DNA from 3 places in the Halomonas sp. IOP_14 genome. Region 3 is predicted to be linked to each of the others. Evidence: predicted binding sites of a transcription regulator. Region 3 holds the regulator's gene; each other region holds the start of a gene.

Region 1 (7,835 bases), on a different contig from region 3:
TGTATGTATTAGTGGGTAGCCTAGCAGCGCTGGCAGCATTTGGACAAGGCGGCCAAACAGAAGGCAGTCGTGGCGCCTTAGAACGTTTGCTCACCGCTCCCTTCGGTAAAGTCTTGTTAGCCATTATGGCCATCGGCTTGGTGGGCTACGCTATGTGGCGAATCATCCAGGCGGTTAAAGACACTGACCATCACGGCAACGGCGCCAAGGGGCTGGCAATTCGTGCGGGCTTATTGGCGAGCGCCATTACCCACACGTTGTTGTCTTTTTTTGCCGCCACGCTCATCTTTCAATTTGCGGGCTCTTCAGGTGATTCTGGTGGCGGTTCGCAAGGTATCGCGGGCTGGCTGATGCAGCAGCCTTTCGGGCGCTGGCTGGTAGGTGGGGTTGGCCTCATCATGATTGGCGTAGGCATTGCCCACGCGCTTAAAGGCTACCAGGCAAAATTCGACAAACACTTCGCTATGCCACCACAAACGCAACAATGGGCCTACCCTATTTGCCGTTTCGGCTTAGTGATTCGTGGTGCTGTGTTTGTGATCGTGGGTAGCTTTTTTATCATCGCCGCTTATCAAATCAATCCCAATCAAGCAGGCGGTATGAGCGAGGTGTTTAGCACCCTGCGAAGCCAGCCCTTCGGTCAGTGGTTGCTTGGTTTTGTCGCGCTGGGACTTTTTGCGTTTGGCCTTTACAGCCTATTAGCGGCTGTCTATCGCCGCATTAATCCCGAAGTGTAAGACCTGCATGGCCATAACATCCAAATGCACTAAGTAGTGGTTTGAGCGCATTAACCGCTCGAAGAATATGCTGTGTCTACTCGCCACCCTCTCCTTTCTGGAGACTATTCTTCTGTCCATTCCTATTGAACTGGTATTGACACCCCTGTTGCTGGTGGTGTAAGCCGTGAATCGGTGGCAACCAGCTAAATACCGTAATCTCGCTCGACTTTGGCGATACGGGTTTTGAAGTGCTGGTACCACTGCTGATGGCCTAGCCGCTGAGCTTCTTGATGCTCAGCATGGGCTTTCCACGCTTTAATAGATGCCAAATCGGCCCAGTAAGAAACTGTTACACCCACCTCATTACGGGCAGACTCCACCCCTAAAAACCCCGGCTGCTGTGCTGCAAGCTCAACCATTCTTGCGGCCATTGCGTCATAGCCGTTATCGACCTCGGTGCGTAGTGAAGTGAAAATAACGGCGTAGTAAGGCGGTTCGGGGGTAGTGGCATCACCGGGATTCTTGGATCAGGGGCTTCGAAGCATATCCCATGAAACAAAAAATGTATTCAGGGAGCCCACTGCCAGTTGCTGCCAAACCGTACCACAGGCAGTGGGAAGAGCTGTGAGCCTAGGCGTCATCCTGCGCCTTACCAGGCGTCGCTGCCGTATGCTTGGCTTTCATATCCTTGAACGCTTCCATGATGTCCATGGGCAGCGGGAAAACGATTGTCGAGGCATTCTTGTTGCTCATGTCGCTCATGGTTTGCAGGTAGCGCAGTTGCAGCGCAGCAGAGTTTTCCTGCATGACATTGGCCGCCTCGACCAGTTTCTTGGATGCTTGCAGTTCCCCTTCGGCGTGAATCACCTTAGCGCGACGCTCACGCTCCGCCTCTGCCTGGCGCGCAATGGCGCGAATCATGCTCTCATCCAAATCTACATGCTTAATTTCAACATTGGCGACCTTGATACCCCACGCTTCGGTTTGGGTATCGATGATTTCCTGGATATCGTCGTTGAGCTTATCGCGCTCGGAAAGCATCTCATCCAGATCATGCTTACCCAGCACGGAGCGCAAAGTGGTCTGTGCTAGTTGACTGGTCGCCTGGGTAAAATTCTCGACTTGAATGATCGCCTTTTCTGGATCGACGACGCGGAAATAAAGCACCGCATTAACTTTAACGGTGACGTTATCCTGAGAGATTACGTCCTGTTCCGGCACATCCATGGTAATGACGCGCAGATCCACCACCTCCATCTTCTGAATGGCGGGGATCACAATGACTAGCCCAGGCCCTTTCACTATCTGATAACGCCCCAGAAAGAACACTACGCCGCGTTTATATTCTGGCAGTATGCGAATAGAGGCGGCGATCAACATCACCACCAGCACGACAGGAACTAAATACGAAATAATCATTGGACACCTCGTTTAGCTGTGGGTCGGTTATGTCAGAAAGTGGGCACTAGCGGGGCGTCACATATACCGTTAAGCCATCAAGGCGCACCACCACAAGCTTTTCACCTCGTTTGACTGGCACATCGCTCACTGCGTTCCAGCGCTCGCCATGCAGCCTTACATGGCCGCTGGTCTCAAAATCATCCAGTGCAACCGCATCTGCGCCGATTAACTGCTCCGCGCCAGTGTGTGCCGGACGACGGCGCAGCGTTGCAAAGCGTGTTAACGTCCATAGCATTAGCCCCCCGGACACCAATGCCACACCACCGATTAGTGGTAGCGAAATGGCAAGATGCTCCGCGTCCATCAGCATTACCGAACCAAGTACAAAGGCAATGATGCCGCCAACCCCCAGCACGCCGAAGCTAGGCATAAATGCCTCACCCACCATCAACGCCAGCCCGACCACCATCAGCGCAAGCCCGGCGTAGTTAATCGGCAGCACCTGAAACGCAAACAGGGCGAGCAGCAAGCAAATCAAGCCAATGGTGCCGGGGAACAGGCTGCCGGGATTGGCCAGCTCGAAAACCAGCCCGTAAAAGCCGATGACCATCAAGAAGAAGGCTATGTTGGGATTAGTGATCAGCGATAGCACCTGGGTGCGCCAATCAGGGTCGAAGCGTTCAATGGTGAGGCCTGCGGTCTCAAGCGTAGCATCGCCACTTTCCATGACCACGCTCATGCCGTCAATCTGCTCAAGGAGATCGTCAAGATCGCGCGCCACCACATTGATGACGTTCTGCTCCAGCGCCTCGCTGGCAGTGAAATTGACCGCATTGCGCACGGCCTCTTCAGCCCAATCGGCATTGCGATCATGGCGTTCCGCTAGGCTGCGGATAAAGCTCACCGCATCTTCCATCACCTTGCGTTCCATGGCGCTGCCCTCGCCATCCGACTCCTCAGCCGAATTATCTTCTTCGTCTTCATCGCTGCCGAGCAGCCCACCGCCCATCTGTACCGGCGTGGCCGAGCCGAGATGCGTCGAGGGGGCCATGGCAGCCACGTGGCTACCGTAAAGTAGATAGGTGCCCGCGCTTGCCGCTCGCGCACCACTGGGGAAAACGTACATCACCACGGGAATGTCAGCGTTGAGCATCTCGCGAATCATGTCGCGGGTGGTGTCGACCAACCCGCCGGGGGTATCGAGCTCGACGATCACCACCTCACTGCCCTGCTCGCGGGCTTTATCCAGCCCACGCTCAAAGTAGTCCTTGGTAGCCGGGCCGATGGCGCCTTCAATATTAAGCACCAGAACGCTTGGTGAAGCGCTTTGTGCCATGGCCTGCCATGTAAACGACATAGTAGCCATTAGCAAACTGGCAACCATCAACCAGAGCCAGTGCGGTTTGAGAGAAAGGGTTTGCATACCCACTCCTCGCATTCAACGCCTTGAACATTCCCGTCTGAATCTGCAGCCTATCCATAGCAACATACACAAGGCTATCTACTCAACGTAGCAGCCAAATTGAGCTTCGTCATGAACAACGTGATGGCAGGATTCGAGGGGAAAAGGAGCCTGAACCAAGGCAATGCTGCAAACCAGAGGTGGTTGCAGTATTTTTGAGGAGTCGGTTAGTTCAAGTAATAACCACTAACTTTCCACGTGCCCTCTTCCAAGTGAGGAGTGATGGTTTCCGTAATCTGCGATGATCTGTTTTCAAAACGTGTTTGGAACGTCAAAACCGCGTAGTCATCTCTTGGAGCCCCAGGCATAGAGGTTTCGCGGACAACGCTTACTCGCCGACGCGACTGAACCGCACCAAAGTCACGACGCGCTGCACCAATCGTCCGTTCTAACATGTGCGGTGAAAGCGGCTTTTTTAGTAGTGAAGATGACGATTCCCATGCCTGCTCATACTGACCGCTATCGATGGCTTCTAGCCACGCCAACGCCGCCGCCTCTGCCGCACTCGAGTTTGCCTGCGCTTGGTTAGACAGAATGAGAAGCAAGGTGATGATAAAGATCAGCATTTTCGGCATAACGGGCACTCTCGGCATTTAGCAACGACCAGAGAAATCTCGATGGTCTTAGGTATATATCGGTCATCGTCAGAGTTTCTTTAGGGCTGCAAGATGTATTTGCGTAATCGTTAAACTCCAAGCTGTGCCTGCTTCTCAAACCCTACTCGCTCGTTTACTATGCGCCACCCACCCTATTTCAGTTGCCACTATTAGGTCACTATGTCCGTCAATGCCCTCTATACCGACCTTTCTGGCTACTACGATTTGATGTGCGTGGATATCGACTATCAAGCGCAAAGCCACGCCATTCGCAGGCTGCATCAGATTTTCGGTAACGGCGGAACGACACACCTAGATTTAGCCTGTGGCACCGGCCCACACGTGCGCCATTTTATTGATTTTGGATACGCCAGCAGCGGGCTTGATATTAATCAACCCATGCTGGATATTGCCGCCACGCGTTGTTCAGAAGCACACTTCACGTTGCAAGATATGAGTGACTTCAAGGCCAACGAGCCTCAAGACTTAATCACCTGCTTTTTATACTCAATCCACTACAACGATGGGATTGAAAAGCTAAAAGCGTGTATATCCAGTACTCATTGTGCCCTCAAGTCTGGTGGTATTTTCTGTTTTAACGCAGTCGATAAAGACAAAATCGATAACGCTTTATCTGTTAAACACAGCGCCCAACAAGAAAGCGATTTATTCACGTTCCGCTCGGGATGGCACTACAGTGGCCAAGGTGAAAAGCAGTCGCTTAGGCTCAGCATTGAAAAAGCCAACGCTGAAGGAACACAGCTATGGAACGACGAACACCCCATGGTAGCCGTCAGCTTTGCGGAGTTAAGCGCACTCTTAGCGCCTCACTTTGAGGTTCATGTGTTTGAGCACAACTATGAAAAAATCATCCCCTGGGATAACGCCTCTGGAAACGCTATTTTTGTCTGTGTGAAGGTTTAGTCGTCTTCGACTAGCGGTTCTCCACTTTCTCAAGAAATATCACTGATAACCCCGCTGCAATGAACATTGCTCCAGCGCCCATATTCAGGCCTTGAATTACGCGCGGACGACTCTCCAACCAGCGCGCAAACATAGATGAAAAGAGACCCAGCACGGCGAATATAGCGAATGCCATAAAAGCAAACCAAGCACCTAGCAATAGCGTTTGCAACGCAATCGATCCCTGCGCCGGCGATACAAATTGAGGAATAAATGCCAAGATAAATAGCGCGGGCTTCGGATTAAGCACGTTGGTTAGAAACCCAGTGGTTAAAACCACGCGGTAAGACAAACGACGATGCGATGAAAATGCAATCAAGTCTCTGGAACGTAATGCTTTAATACCTAACCAAATCAAATACCCGGCCCCAATCAATTTAACGGCGCTAAAGGCAACGGCAGAGGTCTGGATAAGAGCCGCCAAACCAAGAAAAGCGACAACCACATGCACCATCAGCCCCATTCCAGCTCCTACGCTGGAGACACAAGCCGCTAGACGCCCCTGGCTAAGTCCACGACTAACGGCGAGTATATTATCAGGCCCCGGCACTAGAATTATTAAAACGCATGCGGCAGTGAAAGCCATCCATGTTTCGATTGGTATCATGTCTCTCTCCTATCCCAAAACTTACGCTTACCCGTATTAATGGCAAAACCGTGCGTGCGCATCGGATGGGGCGTTATGCATTGAACCCTACCTGATACCTCTGCTTGCTTGGGCTGAATCCTGAAGACTCGTAGAACCTGTGTCGCGGGGTCTTTAGACCTCGTCATAAGCGCCGCTTTATAACAGCCAGCTTGCTGGGCAAAGTCTATAGCACACCTAAGATTGGCCTTACCGATACGTTGCTTGCGGTGATCCTTGGAAACAATCACATTTTCAATGATTGCATGCGGTCGACCAGACCAATTCAAATTAGCACACATATTTACGGTACAGGTACCCATCATGCCATTATCAGTGAAGGTACTAACGATGCATCCCCCCTTTATGATATTGAACCAAAGACCCGCGGCAATTCCTCATCCACTACTGAAGTTGCCTCATCCCTGCAAATAAAAATTAATTCACTGCGTCTGTGACCAATGGTCATTTCTCTTTGAATCTAGGAGCCAGTATATGAACGTTCTGATTCAGAAAGGCTTTAACCTTGAGAAGGCTGGGCCTGTCGCTAAGCTATATGAAGAAGCTTTCGGCGCTAAATTCGCGAGCGCAATACCTGACAAGGCTAAGCGCATTCAATTACTCTCCGACTGTTTTGTCCCTGAATTTTCCTTTACTGCCATCTTTGAAGATGAGGTCATTGGGCTAGCAGGGTTTCAGCAGCCCAATGGTTCGCTAACGAGCGGAATCGGGATGAAACAGCTGATAGGCAAGCTTGGAACATTGAAAGGGCTCTGGGCATGTCTGGTGTTCAGCTTATTCGAGCGCAAGCCAAAATCTCAAGAATTGGTGATGGATGGGATTGCTGTCGATAGCCGATTCCGAGGGCGAGGCATAGGTTCCAGACTCTTGGATAGCATTATTGCACATGCCGTGGATAATGGTTTCGAGACGATCCGCTTAGACGTTATCGATAGCAACCCGAGAGCAAGGAGGCTGTACGAGTCCAAGGGATTTATCGCCGTAAACGAAGAGCATTTTCCCTACTTGAAATGGTTAATCGGCTTTTCTGGGTCAACAACCATGGTGTTGAAGGTAGCAAGTTTAACTTAGCAGACAATTCTCGCCCTCTCGAAAGCATATCCCTTCAGAGGTGAGAGCCTAGCGCCTAGATGATTCATAATCGCCATTGTCAGATATTACCCTTCGGCCACACATGGCCGAAATTGCCCCCTTTGTGACCGCTTAACGCATCGTTGGCAGAATGCGTAACAGCTAATCTGTAACCTCACTTCAACACGATGAGATTAGCCATGACCCAGCCTAAAACCGCATTACTATTAATTGATGTTCAAGCCTCGTTCCCTGCCCGCGATTACTGGGTAGAATCACTGGCTCAGGCGTGGCGTCCCAAGCAGCGTGCGGTGCTGAACGCAGCCCAGACCAACGATATACCGGTTGTGCGCATTCTGCATGAGGCACCTGGCAGCCAAGGGGCTTTCGACCCTGACGGTGGCCTTATTCGTCCGCTTGATGACTTTAACGATGAAGTGGCGGTAACCTTTCAGAAACGTGCGCATAACGCGTTCAGCGATACCTCACTAGAAAGCTGGTTACGGGAGCGAGGCATTGAACGGCTGGCGATTAGCGGTATTCGTACCGAGCAATGCTGCGAAACCACCGCACGGGTGGCGTCGGATTTAGGGTTTAGCGTCGACTTTATCAGCGATGCTACCCTAACGTTCCCCATGACACGCCACGGCATCACCTGGTCAGCAGATGATATTAAGGCGCGCACCGAACTGGTACTTGAAGACCGCTTTGCGCGTATTATCAGCACACAAGACATGATCAACGAATGGCAACCCCCCCGTGAGTGAAGAGCAACACAATAGCCAACCGCCATCCACAAGAGCCACCACCTTGCGGGTGGCGGTACTGATGATGCCCGGCCAAGTGCCACTTGATTTGGTTGGCCCACTTCAGGTCTTACAGTGTGCTGACCGGCTTTCGATAGACATTCAGGTGCGCTATCTCGGCCCCAAAGCGGCCATGCAGTGGCTAGGGCCGCTGACCCTTAGCGGCATCGA
Region 2 (7,835 bases), on a different contig from region 3:
TGAACGGCGTGCGCGCATGGGCGACCAGCATGTTGTCGAGCATTAGCACATCGCCTGCCTGCCAGGGGAACATCACCGTTTCGTCGGCCAGTACGCCGCGGATCTCATCGAAGATGGCATCGTCGATGGGGCTACCATCGGCAAAGAAGACGTTGCGCGGCATGTCTTCGGGGTCTAGCAGCTCTTCCAGCGACTCTCGTACCTCTGGCTGCAGGTTGGAGACATGGAAAAGATGGCCTTGGTTGAACCACACCTGCTCACCGGTGACAGGGTGAGTCTCTATGCTTTGGCACAGTTGGGTGGTACGCAGGTCGCCATCGGGCTTCCACTCACAGCGAATACCCGCGCGCTGGCAGAATGCCTCCACTTCAGCGCGGTCTTCGGTGTTAAACACCTTTTGCCAAGGCATATCGAAATCGCCGTAGTTGCGTACGTAGAGAATGCCGGGGGCAAAGCGCTCGCGGATCTCTGCGGGCATACGGCGGTAAATAGCGCGGCTATCGGCTATCGGCGTCTCTCCACCTTCGGGGGAAGCGGTGACACAGTGGAACCAGATTTTCATCGGCCACTCGCGGGTGTAGGCCTGCTCATTGTGGAGGGGAATATGTTGATGAGCGGGGTACTCGGTCGAGGTATAAATGCCTGACGAAACCGCTGAACGCGGTGTTGAGGCGAACTCATAACTCAGCAGAGGATGACCAAAGGCGGCAGCAAACTGCTGAAAATCGTCCACGGAGGGAACATCGAAACCTCTTAGCAACACCCCACCGACTCTGGCCACCAGCGTCTCAATATCCGCGCGCAACTCGCCAAAGGCTTCCAGCAGTGGCTGCCCTGGGTAGGAGGGAGAAATCATAATGGGCAGCTCCGAATCAGCAGGCCCCTGACGTTTGGATATGGTGTTGGTTTGTTGCGTTGGTGTTGCGCTTTGGCTGTCCATTATTGATCTCCTGAAAATTCGTTGAGTAGCGTTTGCCCTGGGCGTTTGTGTGGGAATAGCCTGAATCGACATAGCCTGAATCGATATAACCCAGGGCAGCGGCATAGCCACTCGGCGCTGGCAGCGGCCATGCTTGCAAAGGTGATGACACGGGAAGCGAGTGCTCAAGGTGATAGGTGCCTGGCGACCCTAAAGAGGAAGTGATCGAGAGCGCCTGCAAATGATCAGCGATGCCCAGGCCCAGGGCTTTGAGCACCGCCTCTTTAACCACCCAGCGCTCCATGAAGGGCAGTGCGATGCCGTCGCGTGCGTGGTCGAGCTGCTCACTCGGCGATAGCACCAGCCCTTGCAGCGGCGCCAGTTCGGCCTCGGGTCGGCAACGCTCAATATCGACCCCCACCGCTCCGCCGGGAGCAATCGCGATCAGGGCGACATGGCCAGAGTGGGAGACATTGAAAGCAGGCCCATCAGCGTTTTCCAACGCTGGTTTGCCGTAAGCGTTCTGAGTGAACACCAACTTTTCTGGCGCTATACCGGTGTGCGCTGATAGCAGTCGCCGCAGGGCCGCTCGAGTCGCCACGGCGCGTACGACATCGGCGTGACGGCGAAGCCGCTGGGCGCGCTGCCACTCGGCTCGACTCAGCAACCGATCATCTTCGTCAGCCACCGGGGCGTTCAGACCGAGCGATAAGCGCCAGACTTCAAGCCCCTCAGGAGCCCCTTCAGCTAACTGCAGGCGCTGCATGGGGCACCTCCTCAAGCCGTCGAGTCAGCGCCCGTTCGATAGTCTCCAGCACTTGTGCTTGCTGCTGGCGAATAAAGAAGTGCCCTCCTTCGAACCAGTCCAACGAGAACGCCCCGCCCGCTTCTCGCTGCCACGCTTCTAAACGCTCTCTTTCGATATCGTCATCGCGCCCTGCGAGTACCTGTAAGGGATAACCAAACGGCGACCCGCCGCGATAGCGGAAACTGCGGCAGAGGCGATAGTCCGCCGCCAACACATCAAGAGTGAGGCGCAGCAGTTCCGGGCTTTCGAACACTTCCTCTGGGGTGCCGCCCTGTTGGCGTAGATCCGCGATTAAGGCCTTATCGTTATCAAGCCCCGCTAAACGCTCTGAGTCGCGCATTGAGGGTGCCGCACTGCCTGAGGCGAATAGCATCCGTGGCTGAGGTCGCCCTACATCGCGCAAGCGAGCTGCCATGCCGTAGGCCAACAACGCCCCCATGCTGTGACCGAACAGGGCAAAGTCGCCGCGCATCCGCGTTGCTTGCTCTTCGCACAGCCGCACGACCTGGGACTCGAAGTCATCGATGAGCGACTCACCCAGGCGCTCACCACGCCCAGGCAGCTCGACGGGATATACCTCGATCCAGGCGGGCAACTGACGCTTCCAGCGCAGATACATGGTGGCGCTAGCCCCGGCACAGGGCAGGCAGAGCAGTCTTAAACGCTTAACCTGCATCCACCTGCTCCGCCTCAGCGTTAGCCTGCTCATCCATCCACTGGCGCAGCGACAGTGGCCGCATATCAGTCCAGGTCTTTTCGACGTAGTCGAGGCAGGTTGGCTTATCGCCGAGTACGCCGGTATCGGTCCAGCCAGCGGGAATCGCTTTCCATTCTGGCCAGAGGGAGTACTGCTCTTCGTGGTTGACTAATACACGGAAGACACCATCTTCACGATCAAAACAGCTTGTCATGGGACTAACCTCATCGTTGCCAAAGGAATGAGAAATAAAACGCAATTACTTCTCATTACTCAATGACGAGTGAGGCGTCAGAAAATTTAATGTTGGGGTAGGAAAATAGAAAAAATAAGGGGAGGGGCCGCTAGGGCGTAGGCATAGAATTACCTTTGCCAGACTAAGAATTGCACCAGTAGGAGGAAGCTTTAGCTCGCGACCATTTAGTTAGCCTGACAACCGAAGGAGGAGAGTAAAAAAAACAGTGACTGATCAGTTGCGCTCATCACCACTTGGAATCATCCCCGTTAGCAGCCATAGCTGTTCGGCTTCACGAAATACACGGCGGTGCTGAGAAGAAGCCGCTAACCACGCATGAAGCGCCTCGCGATCAGCGTCGCTCAACGTCTCTTCATGCTCGCGCATCAGCCAGTCTAGCGCCGTTTGCCAAACGGCATCATCGCCGCTGTCGTTATCCATCGTTACTGTCAAACCTCGCTACTGCTGCCTGCTGAACACCTGTCTCGGGAAGCGTGTAATATTATCAACGCTATTTGCTGACAGTGTAACAAAGCGACAACAAAGAAGGGACGGAACGTGGGCTTACCGATCTGGCAACGTTTAACCTTGTAGCGACTGGCGGCAATGCGTCAATGCATCGCGAATCATAAAATTAACTAACGTGGTGGAAATACCTAACAAGTGAGCCACTTCCCGCTGCGTATGACTTCCCGAACGATAGAGCTCAAAAGCGCGCCGCGTACGCTCAGGCAGCTCGTCCAACGCGTCCACCACCTGTGCCAAGGCCTGGCGGTCAATCGCGATCACCTCTGGAGAGTGTGACGCGTAAGAGGCGGCCTCCCCTTCCTCTTCTTTTGCAAACAAAGTTGACTCAAACGCCGAACGGCGGCAGCGGTCAATGGCGAGGTTGCGCACCACACGTGACACATAGGATATGGGCTGCTTCACCTCAAAAAGCGTGGTTGCTTCCGAAATTTTCAGATAGGCATCCTGCACAACATCATCGGCTTGATCAGCATTGCCCAATACTCTTGCGGCGACACAGCAGAGCCGGGGCCGCTGATTAACGAAGATATCTTCTAACTCAGCGCTCCAGGTCTGGGTATCCACAGCTCGGCCTCCTGCCTTGATTAACACCACGGAATAAATGGCAATAATTATTATTTGCGTTAGAGCCTGACAAGTCAACTGGTGAGAGCTAACTCACTTTTTATAACGATATGCTTGTTGGCAGCACTACTTCATGAGATGTTTCTCGTCTCCTCTCCAGCCCTTGTTACTTCGTTGCCACCAACGCCTTTACCTTAGCTGCGAACAACACTCGGCGCGCTGACGACTCGTGGCTAGGCATTTCAGCCCCTGAGCATGCTAAACTACTGCTGCTCGTATCGCTGTTTCTTGCTCTGGAGACCCACCGTGACGGATGCCCACCGCCGTAAGCTACCCATCGGGATTCAGACGTTCTCGGATATCCGCGAAGGGAACTATTACTACGTCGATAAGACACCGCACATTGAGCGTTTGGTTAACCAGAACAAATACTACTTCCTCTCGCGGCCACGCCGCTTCGGCAAAAGTCTCTTGCTGGACACCCTACGTTGCCTGTTTGAAGGTCGCCAGGCGCTGTTCGAAGGGCTGTATCTCCACGACAGGTGGGATTGGCAGCAGCGCTACCCGGTGATTCGTATTAGCTTTGCCGATGGCGTGATGCAGAGCCGTGAAGGGTTGGATGAACGTATCCGTGAGCAGCTACGCGTCCAGCGTGAGCAACTCGGCATTACCCACCACCATAAAACCGATATACCGGGTGAATTTTCTGCCCTCATTCGTGCCGCCCACCAGCAGAGTGGTCAGCGGGTGGTCATCCTGATTGACGAGTACGACAAGCCGATTCTGGATAACATCCTGGCGCCGGAGCGTGCCCGGGAACTGCGCGAGGGTTTGAAGAACCTTTACAGCGTGCTGAAAGACGCCGACCCGCACCTACACTTCGTGCTGCTTACCGGCGTTTCCAAATTCAGCAAGGTCAGCCTGTTTTCGGGCTTGAACAATCTCCGCGATATTACCCTTTCGCCCGACTATGCAACCTTGTGTGGTTATACCGATGACGATATCGATACCGTATTTGAACCTGAACTTTCTGGGTTAGACCGTCAGGAAATCAAACAGTGGTATAACGGCTATCGCTGGGGTGGTCGTGAGGTTACCTCTGTCTACAATCCCTTCGATGTACTATTGCTGTTCCAAGAGCAAGAATTCGGCCCGTACTGGTTTGAGTCCGCGACGCCAACGTTTTTGGTCGATATTCTCAAACAACGCGGGGTGTTTACCCCTCGATTGGAGACCTTGCAAGCAAAAGCACAGTTGCTCGGCCGCTTTGATGTCGACGATATCACCACCGAAGGACTGCTGTTCCAAACCGGCTACATCACCATTAAAGACGTGCAGGAACCCATGCTGGGTTATCGCCTCTATACGCTGGGCTTTCCGAACAGGGAGGTAGAAAGCAGCCTTAACGATTTATTGCTGCCAGTATTGGGTATTAACACAAGCGATGCGCAAACCTACCAACTGGCGTTATTTGACACTTTTCAGCGCCATGACCTTGCTGCGTTGGAAGCTCACTTAAAGGCGCTCTACGCCGGACTCCCCCATGACTGGTACCGCAACAACCCCATCGCCAAATACGAAGGCCACTATGCCAGTATCTTTTACAGCCACTTTGCGGCCTTGGGGCTGGATGTAACCGTGGAAGACGCCAGCCACCACGGCAAGGTGGATATGAGCGTGGACTTTGGTGGGCATATCTACCTGTTTGAGTTCAAAGTGGTGGAACAACTGCCGGAAGGTAAAGCGCTGGAGCAGATCAAACATAAAGGCTATGCCGATAAGCACCGCGCTTCGGGCAAGCTCATCCACCTGATCGGCGTGGAGTTTTCCAGCGTTGAGCGCCAAATTGTGGCGTTTGAGGTGGAGACCTTGGCTTAGCTACCAATCTATCCGCCACTGTCATCTCCGCGTCATGAATGGCTAGTTACATTGAATGCATACAGTTTTTGCCATTCACTAAGGCACGATGAATGCCCAGGGGAAATACAATGCTCGATAGCAGTAACGACCTACTCGAAACGGTGAAGCAGGCGGCGTACGAGGCGGGTGCGCTGTTACGCGAGGGATATTCGCTAAAGGGCAGAATCGCCTTTGAGCAAAAGGGGGCGTCAGACTTTGTCAGCTACTACGATACGGCCGCCGAGAACATCATTATCGACTGTATCAATAGCACCTTTCCCGATATCGCTTTCCTAGGTGAAGAGAGCGGGCTTACACCCACCGATAGTGACTATACCGTCATCATTGACCCTCTCGATGGCACCAGCAACTTTTTGCATGGGGTACCTCACTTCTCAGTCTCCATCGCGGTTACTAAGGGCGATGAGCTGATCATCGGCGTTGTCTATCAACCGCTGCTTGATGAAATGCTTTGGGCCAGCCTTGGCACCGGCGTCTTCCTCAACGACACGCCGCTCACGACGCCTGAACCGCGCCCACTGAACGAGATGCTGGTAAGCACCTGCCTGCCCTACCACGCTAAAGGTGACTGTACGACGGCCCTAAATCAACTCGCTGCTCTAATGCCCCAGGTGGCCGGTATCCGCAGCCCAGGATCGGCGGCGCTGGAGATCGCCTACACCAGCCTGGGCCGGTTTGATGCTTTTTGGTCTCAAGGCGCTAAGCTCGACTTTTGGGATATCGCCGCCGGCATTGTGATTGCCAGAGAAGCTGGCTACACCGTCACGGATCTCACTGGCGAGCCGAATCCCGCTCAATGGAACAGTTTACTTGCGGCGCACCCCGAGAGGCATGGACAACTGCTAGCGTGTTTAGCGTCTTGCTGATAAACGATCAACGTCATATCTAATCACATCGGTTAGCCAATCAAGCAGAGGCTAACCGCCTGAGACCTACCCCTTGCCTGCTTTCCCCAAGCGGCGTTTGCCATCTATCACGTAAATCTTTTCATTTTTTTGTTAAAAATGAGAACCATTAGCACTAGAATGGAGGCATTATCATCAACCCTATCGCCAGGAGTCATTCATGTTCGAGGTCAAAGGCGCCACCTTTGAAATCAATGGTAAGCAGATTTTAAATCCCATTGACCACAGCTTTCATGAGGGCAAGGTTTATGGCCTGATTGGCCATAACGGCTCGGGCAAGTCGACGCTAATCAAGCTCATGGCCCAGCAGCAGCCGGTAAGCCAGGGGGAGATTCACTTTGATCAGCGCCCGCTGAGTGACTGGGGAAATCGTGAGTTCGCTCGTCAGGTGGCTTACCTGCCCCAGCATTTACCAAGTGCAGAAAGTCTTACCGGACGCGAGCTAGTCGCCTTTGGCCGCTACCCATGGCACGGACTGCTGGGCCGCCACACCCAGAAAGACAAAGATGCCATTGATCGCGCCATTGCCCTGACCCACACAGAGGCCTTTGCCGACCGCTTGGTCGACACGCTCTCTGGTGGTGAACGCCAAAGGGTATGGCTGGCGATGCTACTCGCCCAGGGCAGCCGATTCCTGCTGTTGGATGAGCCGTTAGCGGCGCTGGATATCGCCCACCAAATCGAAGTGCTGGCGCTGATCCGTAAGCTGTGCGATGAGCTAAATCTTGGGGTGATTATTGTACTGCACGATATCAACATGGCCTCGCGCTACTGCGACGAGCTAATGGCGCTGCACAGCGGTCGCTTGTTAGCCCATGGCAGCCCGGATAATTTGATGTGCGGCAGCACCTTAGAGGCTATTTATGGCTTACCGATGCAGGTCATGAAGCACCCCAACGGAGAGCACAATATCGCCGTGGCTCAATAGCGCTATTCTCCGAGGTCAGACACTTTTAAAAGCACTCATTCGCAATCAAAAGCTTCAACTGATACGCATTATCGATTAAGCTGAATGCCATATTTTACCTGTGTGCTGTGTCAAAACCTTGTGTTAAAGCCCTGTGATGGAGCCCGCGATGCCCTCTGCTCTGCGTCAGCCGCAACTGTTCGAGCCTTCGTTAGCGTCCTGCTACACCGGGCCGTTGGCGAACTTTACGCCGCCGTTAATAGGTGGAACGCCACCGCTGGAAGCGTTCAAAACAGCCCGTTGGCGGAATGCCGATTGGCTCAAAGAAGATCTCTCCCGTTTCGCTGAACAG
Region 3 (7,835 bases):
GCCGCGCGGGCGGCGGGCGCAGAGTTAGATGACTGTATTATCACCAAACAGGATGAGGCGGGACGTCTGGCTCCAGTGTTAGATATTATTATGCGTCACGGGATGCGCGTCCTGTTTGGTTCTAATGGTCAGCAGGTGCCCGAAGATATGGCCCTTGCCGCCCCCGATGCGCTAGTGGATCAAGCGCTGAGTACCGCGACTCCTCAGCGTGAACGGGTGCAAAGTGCCGATGCGCCGATGGGAATGCCGCGCTGGTCGCGGGATGTCCTGGGCCAAGGGCGTCGTTTGTCGTCGCTATTGGCGAGGTTGCGCCAACGTGTCACGGGATTTGCGGAATTAGAAGAGATCTGGAACCTAGCTTCGCTGCCTAGTCGTTTGCAGGAAACGCATTTGGATGCATTACTTGCCGGTTATCCAGCGGCAAAGACCACCTTAGGGATGGCGTGGTTTCCGCGGCGCAATGAGCGCGGCTGCGACTGGGCAATGCCGGACATTGGCCTGGACACGGATGGTGCCTGGCTGGCGCTACCCTGGCTGCAGCATCGCCACGCCGCAGGATGGCAGCCACGCTTAGCCGCGCTGTCGGCATCGAGCGGTGTAGCGGTGCACTTACTGCCGCGCTTCCCTGAACCGGATGCACTAGCGTGGCTGGAAGCTGAGCACTTGACCTGGGTCAGCCAAGTGGCCCCCAGTCATCGGTTACGCTTTCACCACGAACGTCAATCTATCCGCCAGCTATTTAGTGACAGTGTGCTAACGCACCATGTGGGCGTGCGTTTTCGTGGCCAATCGGTGCAACTGTGGACTGCCTACGCCGAAGTCGAGGACGCCAGCGGCACGGCTCTACTCGCCTGGTTCGGTGAAGTTCGCGATCCGGAAAGCGCCAAAGTAGTGGCGCGCCGCTACTGGCTTACCCCCGCTCGGCTAGGAGCAGAGGTGCTCTCACTGCTGTTAACCCAGCTGCAAAGCGAAGGCTTGGCCGCCTTGACGCGTCGCGCGTGGCAGCAGTTAAAAGAGGCCGATAGCGGGGATCTAAATGCTGAAGTTCGCCTATTGATGGCCAGCGGTGTGGCATCGGTCGCCGGGCATCTCGATGTTGCTGATGATGAGGAGGCGCAGACGCTGCGTGGCGATCTGCTCAACCTGTTAGGCAACAGCCGTCGCCGCCGCGATACCGGCATGCTTGATGCACTGGTCTACGCCTTTATGGCACGAGATGCGATTCGTCAAATGGGCAGTGTTAGTCGAGAGGGCGTGGTGTGAGCGAACAGGATCAAGCATCGGGTCTACGCAAGTGGGCAAACCTGCAGCGCCAACAGCAGCAAGCTGAGGGTACAGTTGATGTTGCGGCGGCAGAACACGTGCCGGAATCTAAACAGCCTACCTCTCTGTTAACGCCGACAGCTGCAGCGGTGGAAGAGCCAGCAACGGTGGTAGCGCACCAGCCCAAAATTCCGCTTATTGTGGTCGGGCTACCAGGTAGTGGTGCAGCCCAGGTGAACAAGGTTAAAGCAAGATTAGGGCAGTGGTCGACGTTAGGTCGAAGCTGGGCCGGTGATCCTGAGGATTGGGATATTCATATCGTCATGGCCGAAACGGCCGACCTAGCCCAACTTTGCGATCAATACAGCCGTTGGGCACTGTGGATCAGTAGCGATGCCGATACCTTTGCTTCCATGTTCCGTACCTTGCGTCAATTACATGAGCGTGGCGGGCCGCGCCGTTTGCTGGCGCTCCACGAGCCGCATTTGCCGCGTCAAGGGTTGCTCAATAACTTGCGTGAGGCAGCTGATTACTACTTAAATATGGAGCTGTTGGTACTTGCACGATGAGCGCACTCTGCTGAGGAGACCAAGCATGCTAAGCTGGCTATTAAGAGGGAGACTGCTACTGAGCCCAGTACTGCTGACAGGGTGTCTACTAGCAGGGTTAACGGGAAACGCTCAGGCGACACCCGGTAGCTGGAGCAGCCAGATACCAGGTCTGATGGTAGCGATGAGTGATAGGGCAAGTGCTAGTCAAAACGCTACCCCACCCGCTGCTGCTAACAATGTGGAGTCAGCACAGCTCGGGCGTATTCATTGGCAGTTTCAATATCCCCCTGGTGCGTTATTAAACGCTTGGCTGTGCCATCCTGAGCAGTGCGTTGCGTTAGCTGGCATGCGGGGGACTACCACTGCCCTGGCGGGGTTTGCCGCGGATGCGCCGTTGCATTTTCGCTTCGCTTTACGTCCGGGGCAGCGGCCTGTTCGTGTCCAGGGGCTGCAAATGATTGTGAACTATCAGTGAAGGCTGGATAGACGCGAGGCGAGAGGATGTACACAGCACAAGGCAGGATCAAACAGAGTGAGCTGTTGACGCAATACATGCCACTGGTACGACGTCAGGCCTTGACGCTTCAGGTCCGTTTGCCAGCCAGCATTGAGCTCGACGACCTTATTCAAGCCGGGATGGTAGGGCTGCTGGAAGCACTGGGGCGCTTCGATGCCACCCAGGGAGCAACGTTCGCGACGTTTGCCAGTCAGCGTATTCGCGGTGCAATGATGGATGAATTACGTACCCGCGACTGGTTGCCCCGCAGCGTGCGCCGCTCAGCGCGAGCGGTTGACAGTGCCGTTCGTCAATTAGAGCAACAGCTCGGACGGGCACCAGAAGAGAACGAAATCGCCCAACACCTTGAAATGCCGTTGAGTGAGTATCAGCAGCTCCTCAACGACACCAACAGTGGTCAACTGTTGCCGTTTGAAGAGCTGGTGGCCGATGGTGGCGAGCCTAGCAATAATGAATTGGCTAATTCACCGTTCGAGCAGTTGCTAGACGGCCAGCAACGACAAACGTTGATTGAGGCAATTGAAGCGCTGCCAGAGCGTGAAAAGCTGCTAATGGCGCTGTACTACCAAGAAGAACTCAACCTTAAGGAAGTAGGGGCTGTGTTGGGCGTCACGGAGTCACGCGTTTCACAACTGCACAGCCAAGCCGTCAGCCGCTTACGCGCGCGTTTACACGACTCGGCATAACACCTCTTTTTACTCACTTGTGACCGGCAAGGAGCCGTGGATGAACCCTTCGACGCTGATAGGCATATTTGCCAGCATACTACTGTTGGTGAGCGTGCTGTTTTTCACCGCAGAGTCCCCTGAAAGTTTTATCAATTTGCCGGGTTTGGCCATTGTGGTGACCGGTACCCTAGCGGCAACCTTTATCAGCTATCCGCTGAAAGAGGTGCTGCGTGTCGTACGGTTGGTGGGCTTGGTATTCCGGCGCGAAAATACCTATATGCGTGACGATATCCGCGAATTGGTGGATATGTCGCGACTCTGGTTTAAGGGCGATGTACGTGCTGTCGAGCGCGAGTTGGAGCATACCCGAAACCCGTTTTTGCGTACCGGGATCCAACTGGTCATTGCCAACACCAAAGAGGATGAAATTTTTGACATGCTGCGTTGGCGCATTGCCCGTCTTAAAGCGCGTGAGCATGCTGAGGCACAAATATTCCGTACCATGGCCACCTACGCACCCGCATTTGGCATGATCGGCACCCTGGTGGGGCTGGTCAATATGCTGGAAGTCATGGACGCAGGCGACCTGCAGGTGATCGGCCCGCGCATGGCGGTGGCCCTGCTCACCACCTTCTACGGCATTTTACTCGCCAACTTGGTGTTTAAGCCGATTGCGGTGAAACTCGAGCGCCGCACCGAAGAGCGGCTGATTACCATGAACATGGTGCTGGAAGGTATTTCGCTGATTACCAAGCGCCGCCTGCCGTCGTTTATTGAAGAGACCCTCAACTCGTTTGTAGCTAACTATCACGATGAGATCCGTGATAACAGCGTCAAACCAAGGCCTGATTCGTCGGTTAGTGCGGCGGCGAAGGGGTAGGCCAGATGCTTGACCGTGATACGCGCCACGCACTGGAAATGACGCCGTCGCCAGGCGATGGTGACGAGGGTTGGCTAACCAGCTATTTGGATGTGCTGACGCTGCTAATCACGCTCTTTGTGCTGCTGCTTTCACTGACACCGCCGGGAGGCGGTGAGGCGGCTGATACTGCTTTCATGCGCTCGGCTAGCGCTGTATCATCATTGCCGCTGGCGTCTCTAGCCACTGGTATTCAGCCCCGCCATTCAGGGGTTCAGCCGCAGTTTGATGGGCTCGACATCCCCGGTGTCAGTGTTTCGCAAGGGAGTGAAGGGGTCACGTTACGTATTGATACCAGCCTTTTATTTCCCAGCGGTCAAGCTGTACTGACTTCCCGTGGGCAAGAGGTGGTAGAAAGCCTTATCGATGTGCTGACCCGTTTTGACGGTCAGATTTCGGTAGAAGGCCACACCGACAGCGTGCCTATTTCAACGGCCCGCTTCCCCTCTAATTGGGAGCTTTCATCAGCGCGGGCTATCGCTGTGGTGAGGCATTTAGAGCGCCAAGGATTCAATATCTCTCGTATGCGGGCCGTCGGTTATGCCGACACCCAACCCATGGAACCGAACGCAACGGCGGAGGGCCGAGCTGCCAACCGTCGCGTAGAGTTGTTGCTAAGGCAGCAGGTCGAGGGTGAATAGATTGCGAGGCCACGTTTGTGTCCATGTACCACCCGCGGTTGCAGTCGTTTGGAGCTCTGCTGGTTTTAGATGCCGATTGTCGCCGCATTCAAGCCAGTAGCACCAACTTAACCCGCTTGACCGGTATTGAGCGCCCTGAAAATGGGCCGCACACTCTTGCCTATGTGTTAGGAAAACGGCTAAGCCAGCGGGTGCGCCGCGAGTTGCAGGGGCAGCAGAAACTCTCCGGCCCGCTGGTGTTTATTCGTTCCAAGCATAGCAACATGCGTTTTCAGCTCTATGCTTACCGAGCAGGTGGGAAGGTCATCGTCGAGATTGAGCCACTCAACCCCCAAGGTAAGCGCCGCCTGCTTGGCACAGTCAATGAGCGGCTGATGCATTTAGCCGACGCAACCCACCAGGAAGAGCTGCTCGACTGCTTGGTTAACGCTATTCAACAGCTCACCGGCCATGATCGCGTCACCGTGTGCCATTTCGACAGTGATTGGCATGGTTTAATGGTTGCCGAAGCGCTGGGCAACCAGCTGCCCTCGCTGTTGGGTCAGCGCTTCCCCTCAAGCGACTTCCCTGTCGCCTTACGCAAAAGTTACCAACATTACCCCGTTCGGTTAATTGAAGACGTCGATGCGCCGCCTGAAACGCTGACTCCCGCCTACTCGGGAGTGAGCCTTAGCGGCAGCTTTTTACGCGCCCCTGCCCCTGAGCGGCAGCGATATTTAAATCGCCTGGGGGTGCGTGGGTCATTCAGTTTGGCCATGCAGGGGGATACTGGCTTATGGGGTCTAGTGTTTTGCCATTCGCCAGCACCGCACTCGGTTGAACCCCCCGTGCGTGATGCCGTTCGCACCCTCGTGCAAATGGCCACCCAGCGCATGCTGTTGCTACGGGCGCGTCAAGAAGCCCGCTACCTACAACGGGTTCAGGATAGCCTCGTGCTCAGTGCGCGAGCGCGCAGCGAGCCGCAAAGTCCCCAACAGTTACTTCATGAGCAGGCGGCTATCTGGATGAAGCTGTTTCGCGCCCATGGCGTGGTGCTGTGGGTGAATGGTGGCGCTTATCAAGCGGGTGTGACGCCGACTCCAGAAGCGATAAGCCAGTTTGTGCTGCGCCTGGAAAGAACTCATGTACATAGCGGCCCTTGGTGCACGCGCGAAATCGGCAAAGAGACGTTAACCGCTTCGCTAGCCATGCCCGAGCAGTGTGGGGCTCTAGCAGTGCCGCTGCCAATGAGTTCGACCCAGCGCGCCTGGCTGATTTTTTTTCGCCCCGAGCAGGTGGAAACGCTGTATTGGGCGATGCAGCCTACAACCAACCCTAAACCGGCCGTGATATTGGCTCCATCGGTTGCTTGGTCTGAAGAGGTAGTCGGCAGAAGTGAAGCGTGGCTGCGGGTAGAGCGCTTAGCGGCGGTAGACTTGGGGGAAGACCTGACGCTGGCGATTTCTGCCTATGAAATTAGCTCACTGAATATGCACCTGGAGCACGAACGCAAAGCCCTTGCCGAAGCCAACCAGCGTCTTGAGCAATTAGCCCATTTCGATCCTCTAACCAAGGTGTGGAACCGTTACCGCATCGAAGAAGCGATCAATGCAGAGCTGGTGGCTGCCAAGCGCTATGCGGCCGCTTTTGCCTTGCTACTGTTCGATGTGGATAACTTTAAGCAGATCAACGATGCTCACGGCCATAGCGTGGGTGACGATGTGCTGGTGGCCCTGGCGCGCTTAGTGGAAAGCTCGCTGCGTGGCTGCGACCACCTGGGCCGTTGGGGAGGCGAAGAGTTTATTGTGCTGGCGACTCATTCCGATGTTGATGCCGCCACTGGCCTGGCTGAGCGGCTGCGCTCGCTGGTAGAAGAGCTGCGTATAGAGGGCGTTGAGCAAACGGTTACAGTGAGTATCGGTGTCGCCGTTTGGCAGCCGGGTGACAGCTGTAAAACCCTTATCTCCCGGGCTGATGACGCCATGTACCGCGCTAAGCATGGCGGACGCAACCGCGTTGAAATGGCGCTTGAGCCTGTGGTGCTGATTTAAGCAAACCTTTAGGTGCCACTACCTTCACACTGGGTGAGCATCCGGTTGATCGCCGCATCGGCGCCTTTTAGGCTAAAGGTCATATACCACGGCTCGCGCTCGTCCTGGTCGAAGCCGAGAAATAGCTGCTCCCCCTGGCGCATGTCGGCCATCAGTGATGCCAAGTCACTTAAATAAAAGTGAGCATAAAACCCGTCATCGCCGCGCTCAGTGATAAATTCCGCCATGGTGTCGATAACGGGCCGCTCATCGATGCGCAGCCGAGTGGGCACCAGGTTTACTGTACGGCTCTCTCCCTGCTGCTGCTCAAGGGTGACGCGCATCTCCAGCCAGGGTAAATCGCAAACGCCCGAGGTGGCATTCAAGCTCAGCGTCGCATCCGAGTAGCTGTGGGTTTCTACCGCCCGATAGTGGCGTTCGCCCCCCAGTGAGAGCGTCATTGACTGCCAATGGTCGTGGGTGGCCACATCGTCGGTATTGAAGGTGGTCGCGTTAGTGACGGGCGTAGCGACCATCCACATGGTCGCTATCGCCACAACGGTAAACGTGAGCGTGCAAAGATACTGGGATGGAGAGCGCAGGAAGTGAGTTGCGGACATGATCAAAGCCATTTAACCCAAAACCCCAGTCTATATCGTGTTTGGGATTGGCAAAACAGTAACGCGCTGATTTTCCTATATATGGTAGAAAAAATTAAAAAAAGTGCCTCATATGGTGGGAGGTCACGTCTATACTTCACTCCGATGCTACGTATAATCGCCCTATTTGAGCGCTATAATTCACCCCGCTGTGAAGGAGTTTTGCGACATGAGCACCGCTGCCAAGGCTATGAAGACCTCTAATGATGTCCCGATGCAGGCCCCCTCGCGGGAAATCTGGGACGCCAAATACCGTCTCAAGGATCGTCATAGTCAGCCCGTGGATCAAGACGTCGGTGCTACGTTTGAACGTGTTGCTCGCGCCCTGGCTGCGGTGGAAGGTGATAAGGCGGAAGAGTGGCTGCCGAAGTTCCGCTGGGCGCTGGAAAATGGCGCCATACCTGCCGGTCGTATTCTCTCCAACGCGGGGGCTGAGGCCTACAAGCCTGCGGTGAGCCTGATTAACTGCACTGTCTCCCGCACCATTCGTGACTCCATGCGCGATATCCTCGACTCAGTGGTCGATGCGGGTATGACGCTGAAATCCGGGGCGGGTATCGGCTACGACTTCTCGACGCTGCGTCATAAGGGCGCGTTCGTATTCGGCG

Evidence for each region. The regulator FliA, encoded in region 3, starts transcription of late flagellar genes. The targets are predictions, from matches to a motif close to CTAAAGTTNNNNNNNNNNCNGCCGATA.
Region 1: K7H09_RS21445 (DUF4019 domain-containing protein) is a predicted target of FliA. The motif match lies at 4,215-4,241, and genes of this name have one in related genera.
Region 2: K7H09_RS11320 (MbtH family protein) is a predicted target of FliA. The motif match lies at 2,702-2,728, and genes of this name have one in related genera.

The regions. Positions count from the first base shown of each region.
Region 1 covers NZ_JAINWD010000048.1:16,786-24,620, reverse strand. Annotated here, with positions in the region: gene K7H09_RS21465 (DUF1206 domain-containing protein) at 1-737, shown strand, start outside; gene K7H09_RS21460 (antibiotic biosynthesis monooxygenase family protein) at 923-1,195, opposite strand; gene K7H09_RS21455 (slipin family protein) at 1,350-2,138, opposite strand; gene K7H09_RS21450 (NfeD family protein) at 2,185-3,543, opposite strand; gene K7H09_RS21445 (DUF4019 domain-containing protein) at 3,750-4,157, opposite strand; gene K7H09_RS21440 (class I SAM-dependent DNA methyltransferase) at 4,359-5,102, shown strand; gene K7H09_RS21435 (LysE family translocator) at 5,113-5,727, opposite strand; gene K7H09_RS24665 (GNAT family N-acetyltransferase) at 5,745-6,119, opposite strand; gene K7H09_RS21430 (GNAT family N-acetyltransferase) at 6,262-6,858, shown strand; gene K7H09_RS21425 (isochorismatase family protein) at 7,059-7,625, shown strand; gene K7H09_RS21420 (GlxA family transcriptional regulator) at 7,618-7,835, shown strand, end outside.
Region 2 covers NZ_JAINWD010000013.1:8,590-16,424, forward strand. Annotated here, with positions in the region: gene K7H09_RS11305 (TauD/TfdA family dioxygenase) at 1-940, opposite strand, end outside; gene K7H09_RS11310 (4'-phosphopantetheinyl transferase family protein) at 873-1,685, opposite strand; gene K7H09_RS11315 (thioesterase II family protein) at 1,663-2,403, opposite strand; gene K7H09_RS11320 (MbtH family protein) at 2,393-2,638, opposite strand; gene K7H09_RS11325 (FecR/PupR family sigma factor regulator) at 2,894-3,112, opposite strand; gene K7H09_RS11330 (RNA polymerase factor sigma-70) at 3,242-3,751, opposite strand; gene K7H09_RS11335 (ATP-binding protein) at 4,007-5,629, shown strand; gene K7H09_RS11340 (inositol monophosphatase family protein) at 5,740-6,537, shown strand; gene K7H09_RS11345 (ATP-binding cassette domain-containing protein) at 6,737-7,504, shown strand; gene fhuF (siderophore-iron reductase FhuF) at 7,653-7,835, shown strand, end outside.
Region 3 covers NZ_JAINWD010000032.1:17,989-25,823, reverse strand. Annotated here, with positions in the region: gene flhF (flagellar biosynthesis protein FlhF) at 1-1,263, shown strand, start outside; gene K7H09_RS17900 (hypothetical protein) at 1,260-1,832, shown strand; gene K7H09_RS17895 (flagellar protein FlhE) at 1,858-2,289, shown strand; gene K7H09_RS17890 (RNA polymerase sigma factor FliA) at 2,316-3,017, shown strand; gene K7H09_RS17885 (motility protein A) at 3,058-3,879, shown strand; gene K7H09_RS17880 (OmpA/MotB family protein) at 3,885-4,559, shown strand; gene K7H09_RS17875 (sensor domain-containing diguanylate cyclase) at 4,583-6,589, shown strand; gene K7H09_RS17870 (hypothetical protein) at 6,598-7,200, opposite strand; gene K7H09_RS17865 (adenosylcobalamin-dependent ribonucleoside-diphosphate reductase) at 7,397-7,835, shown strand, end outside.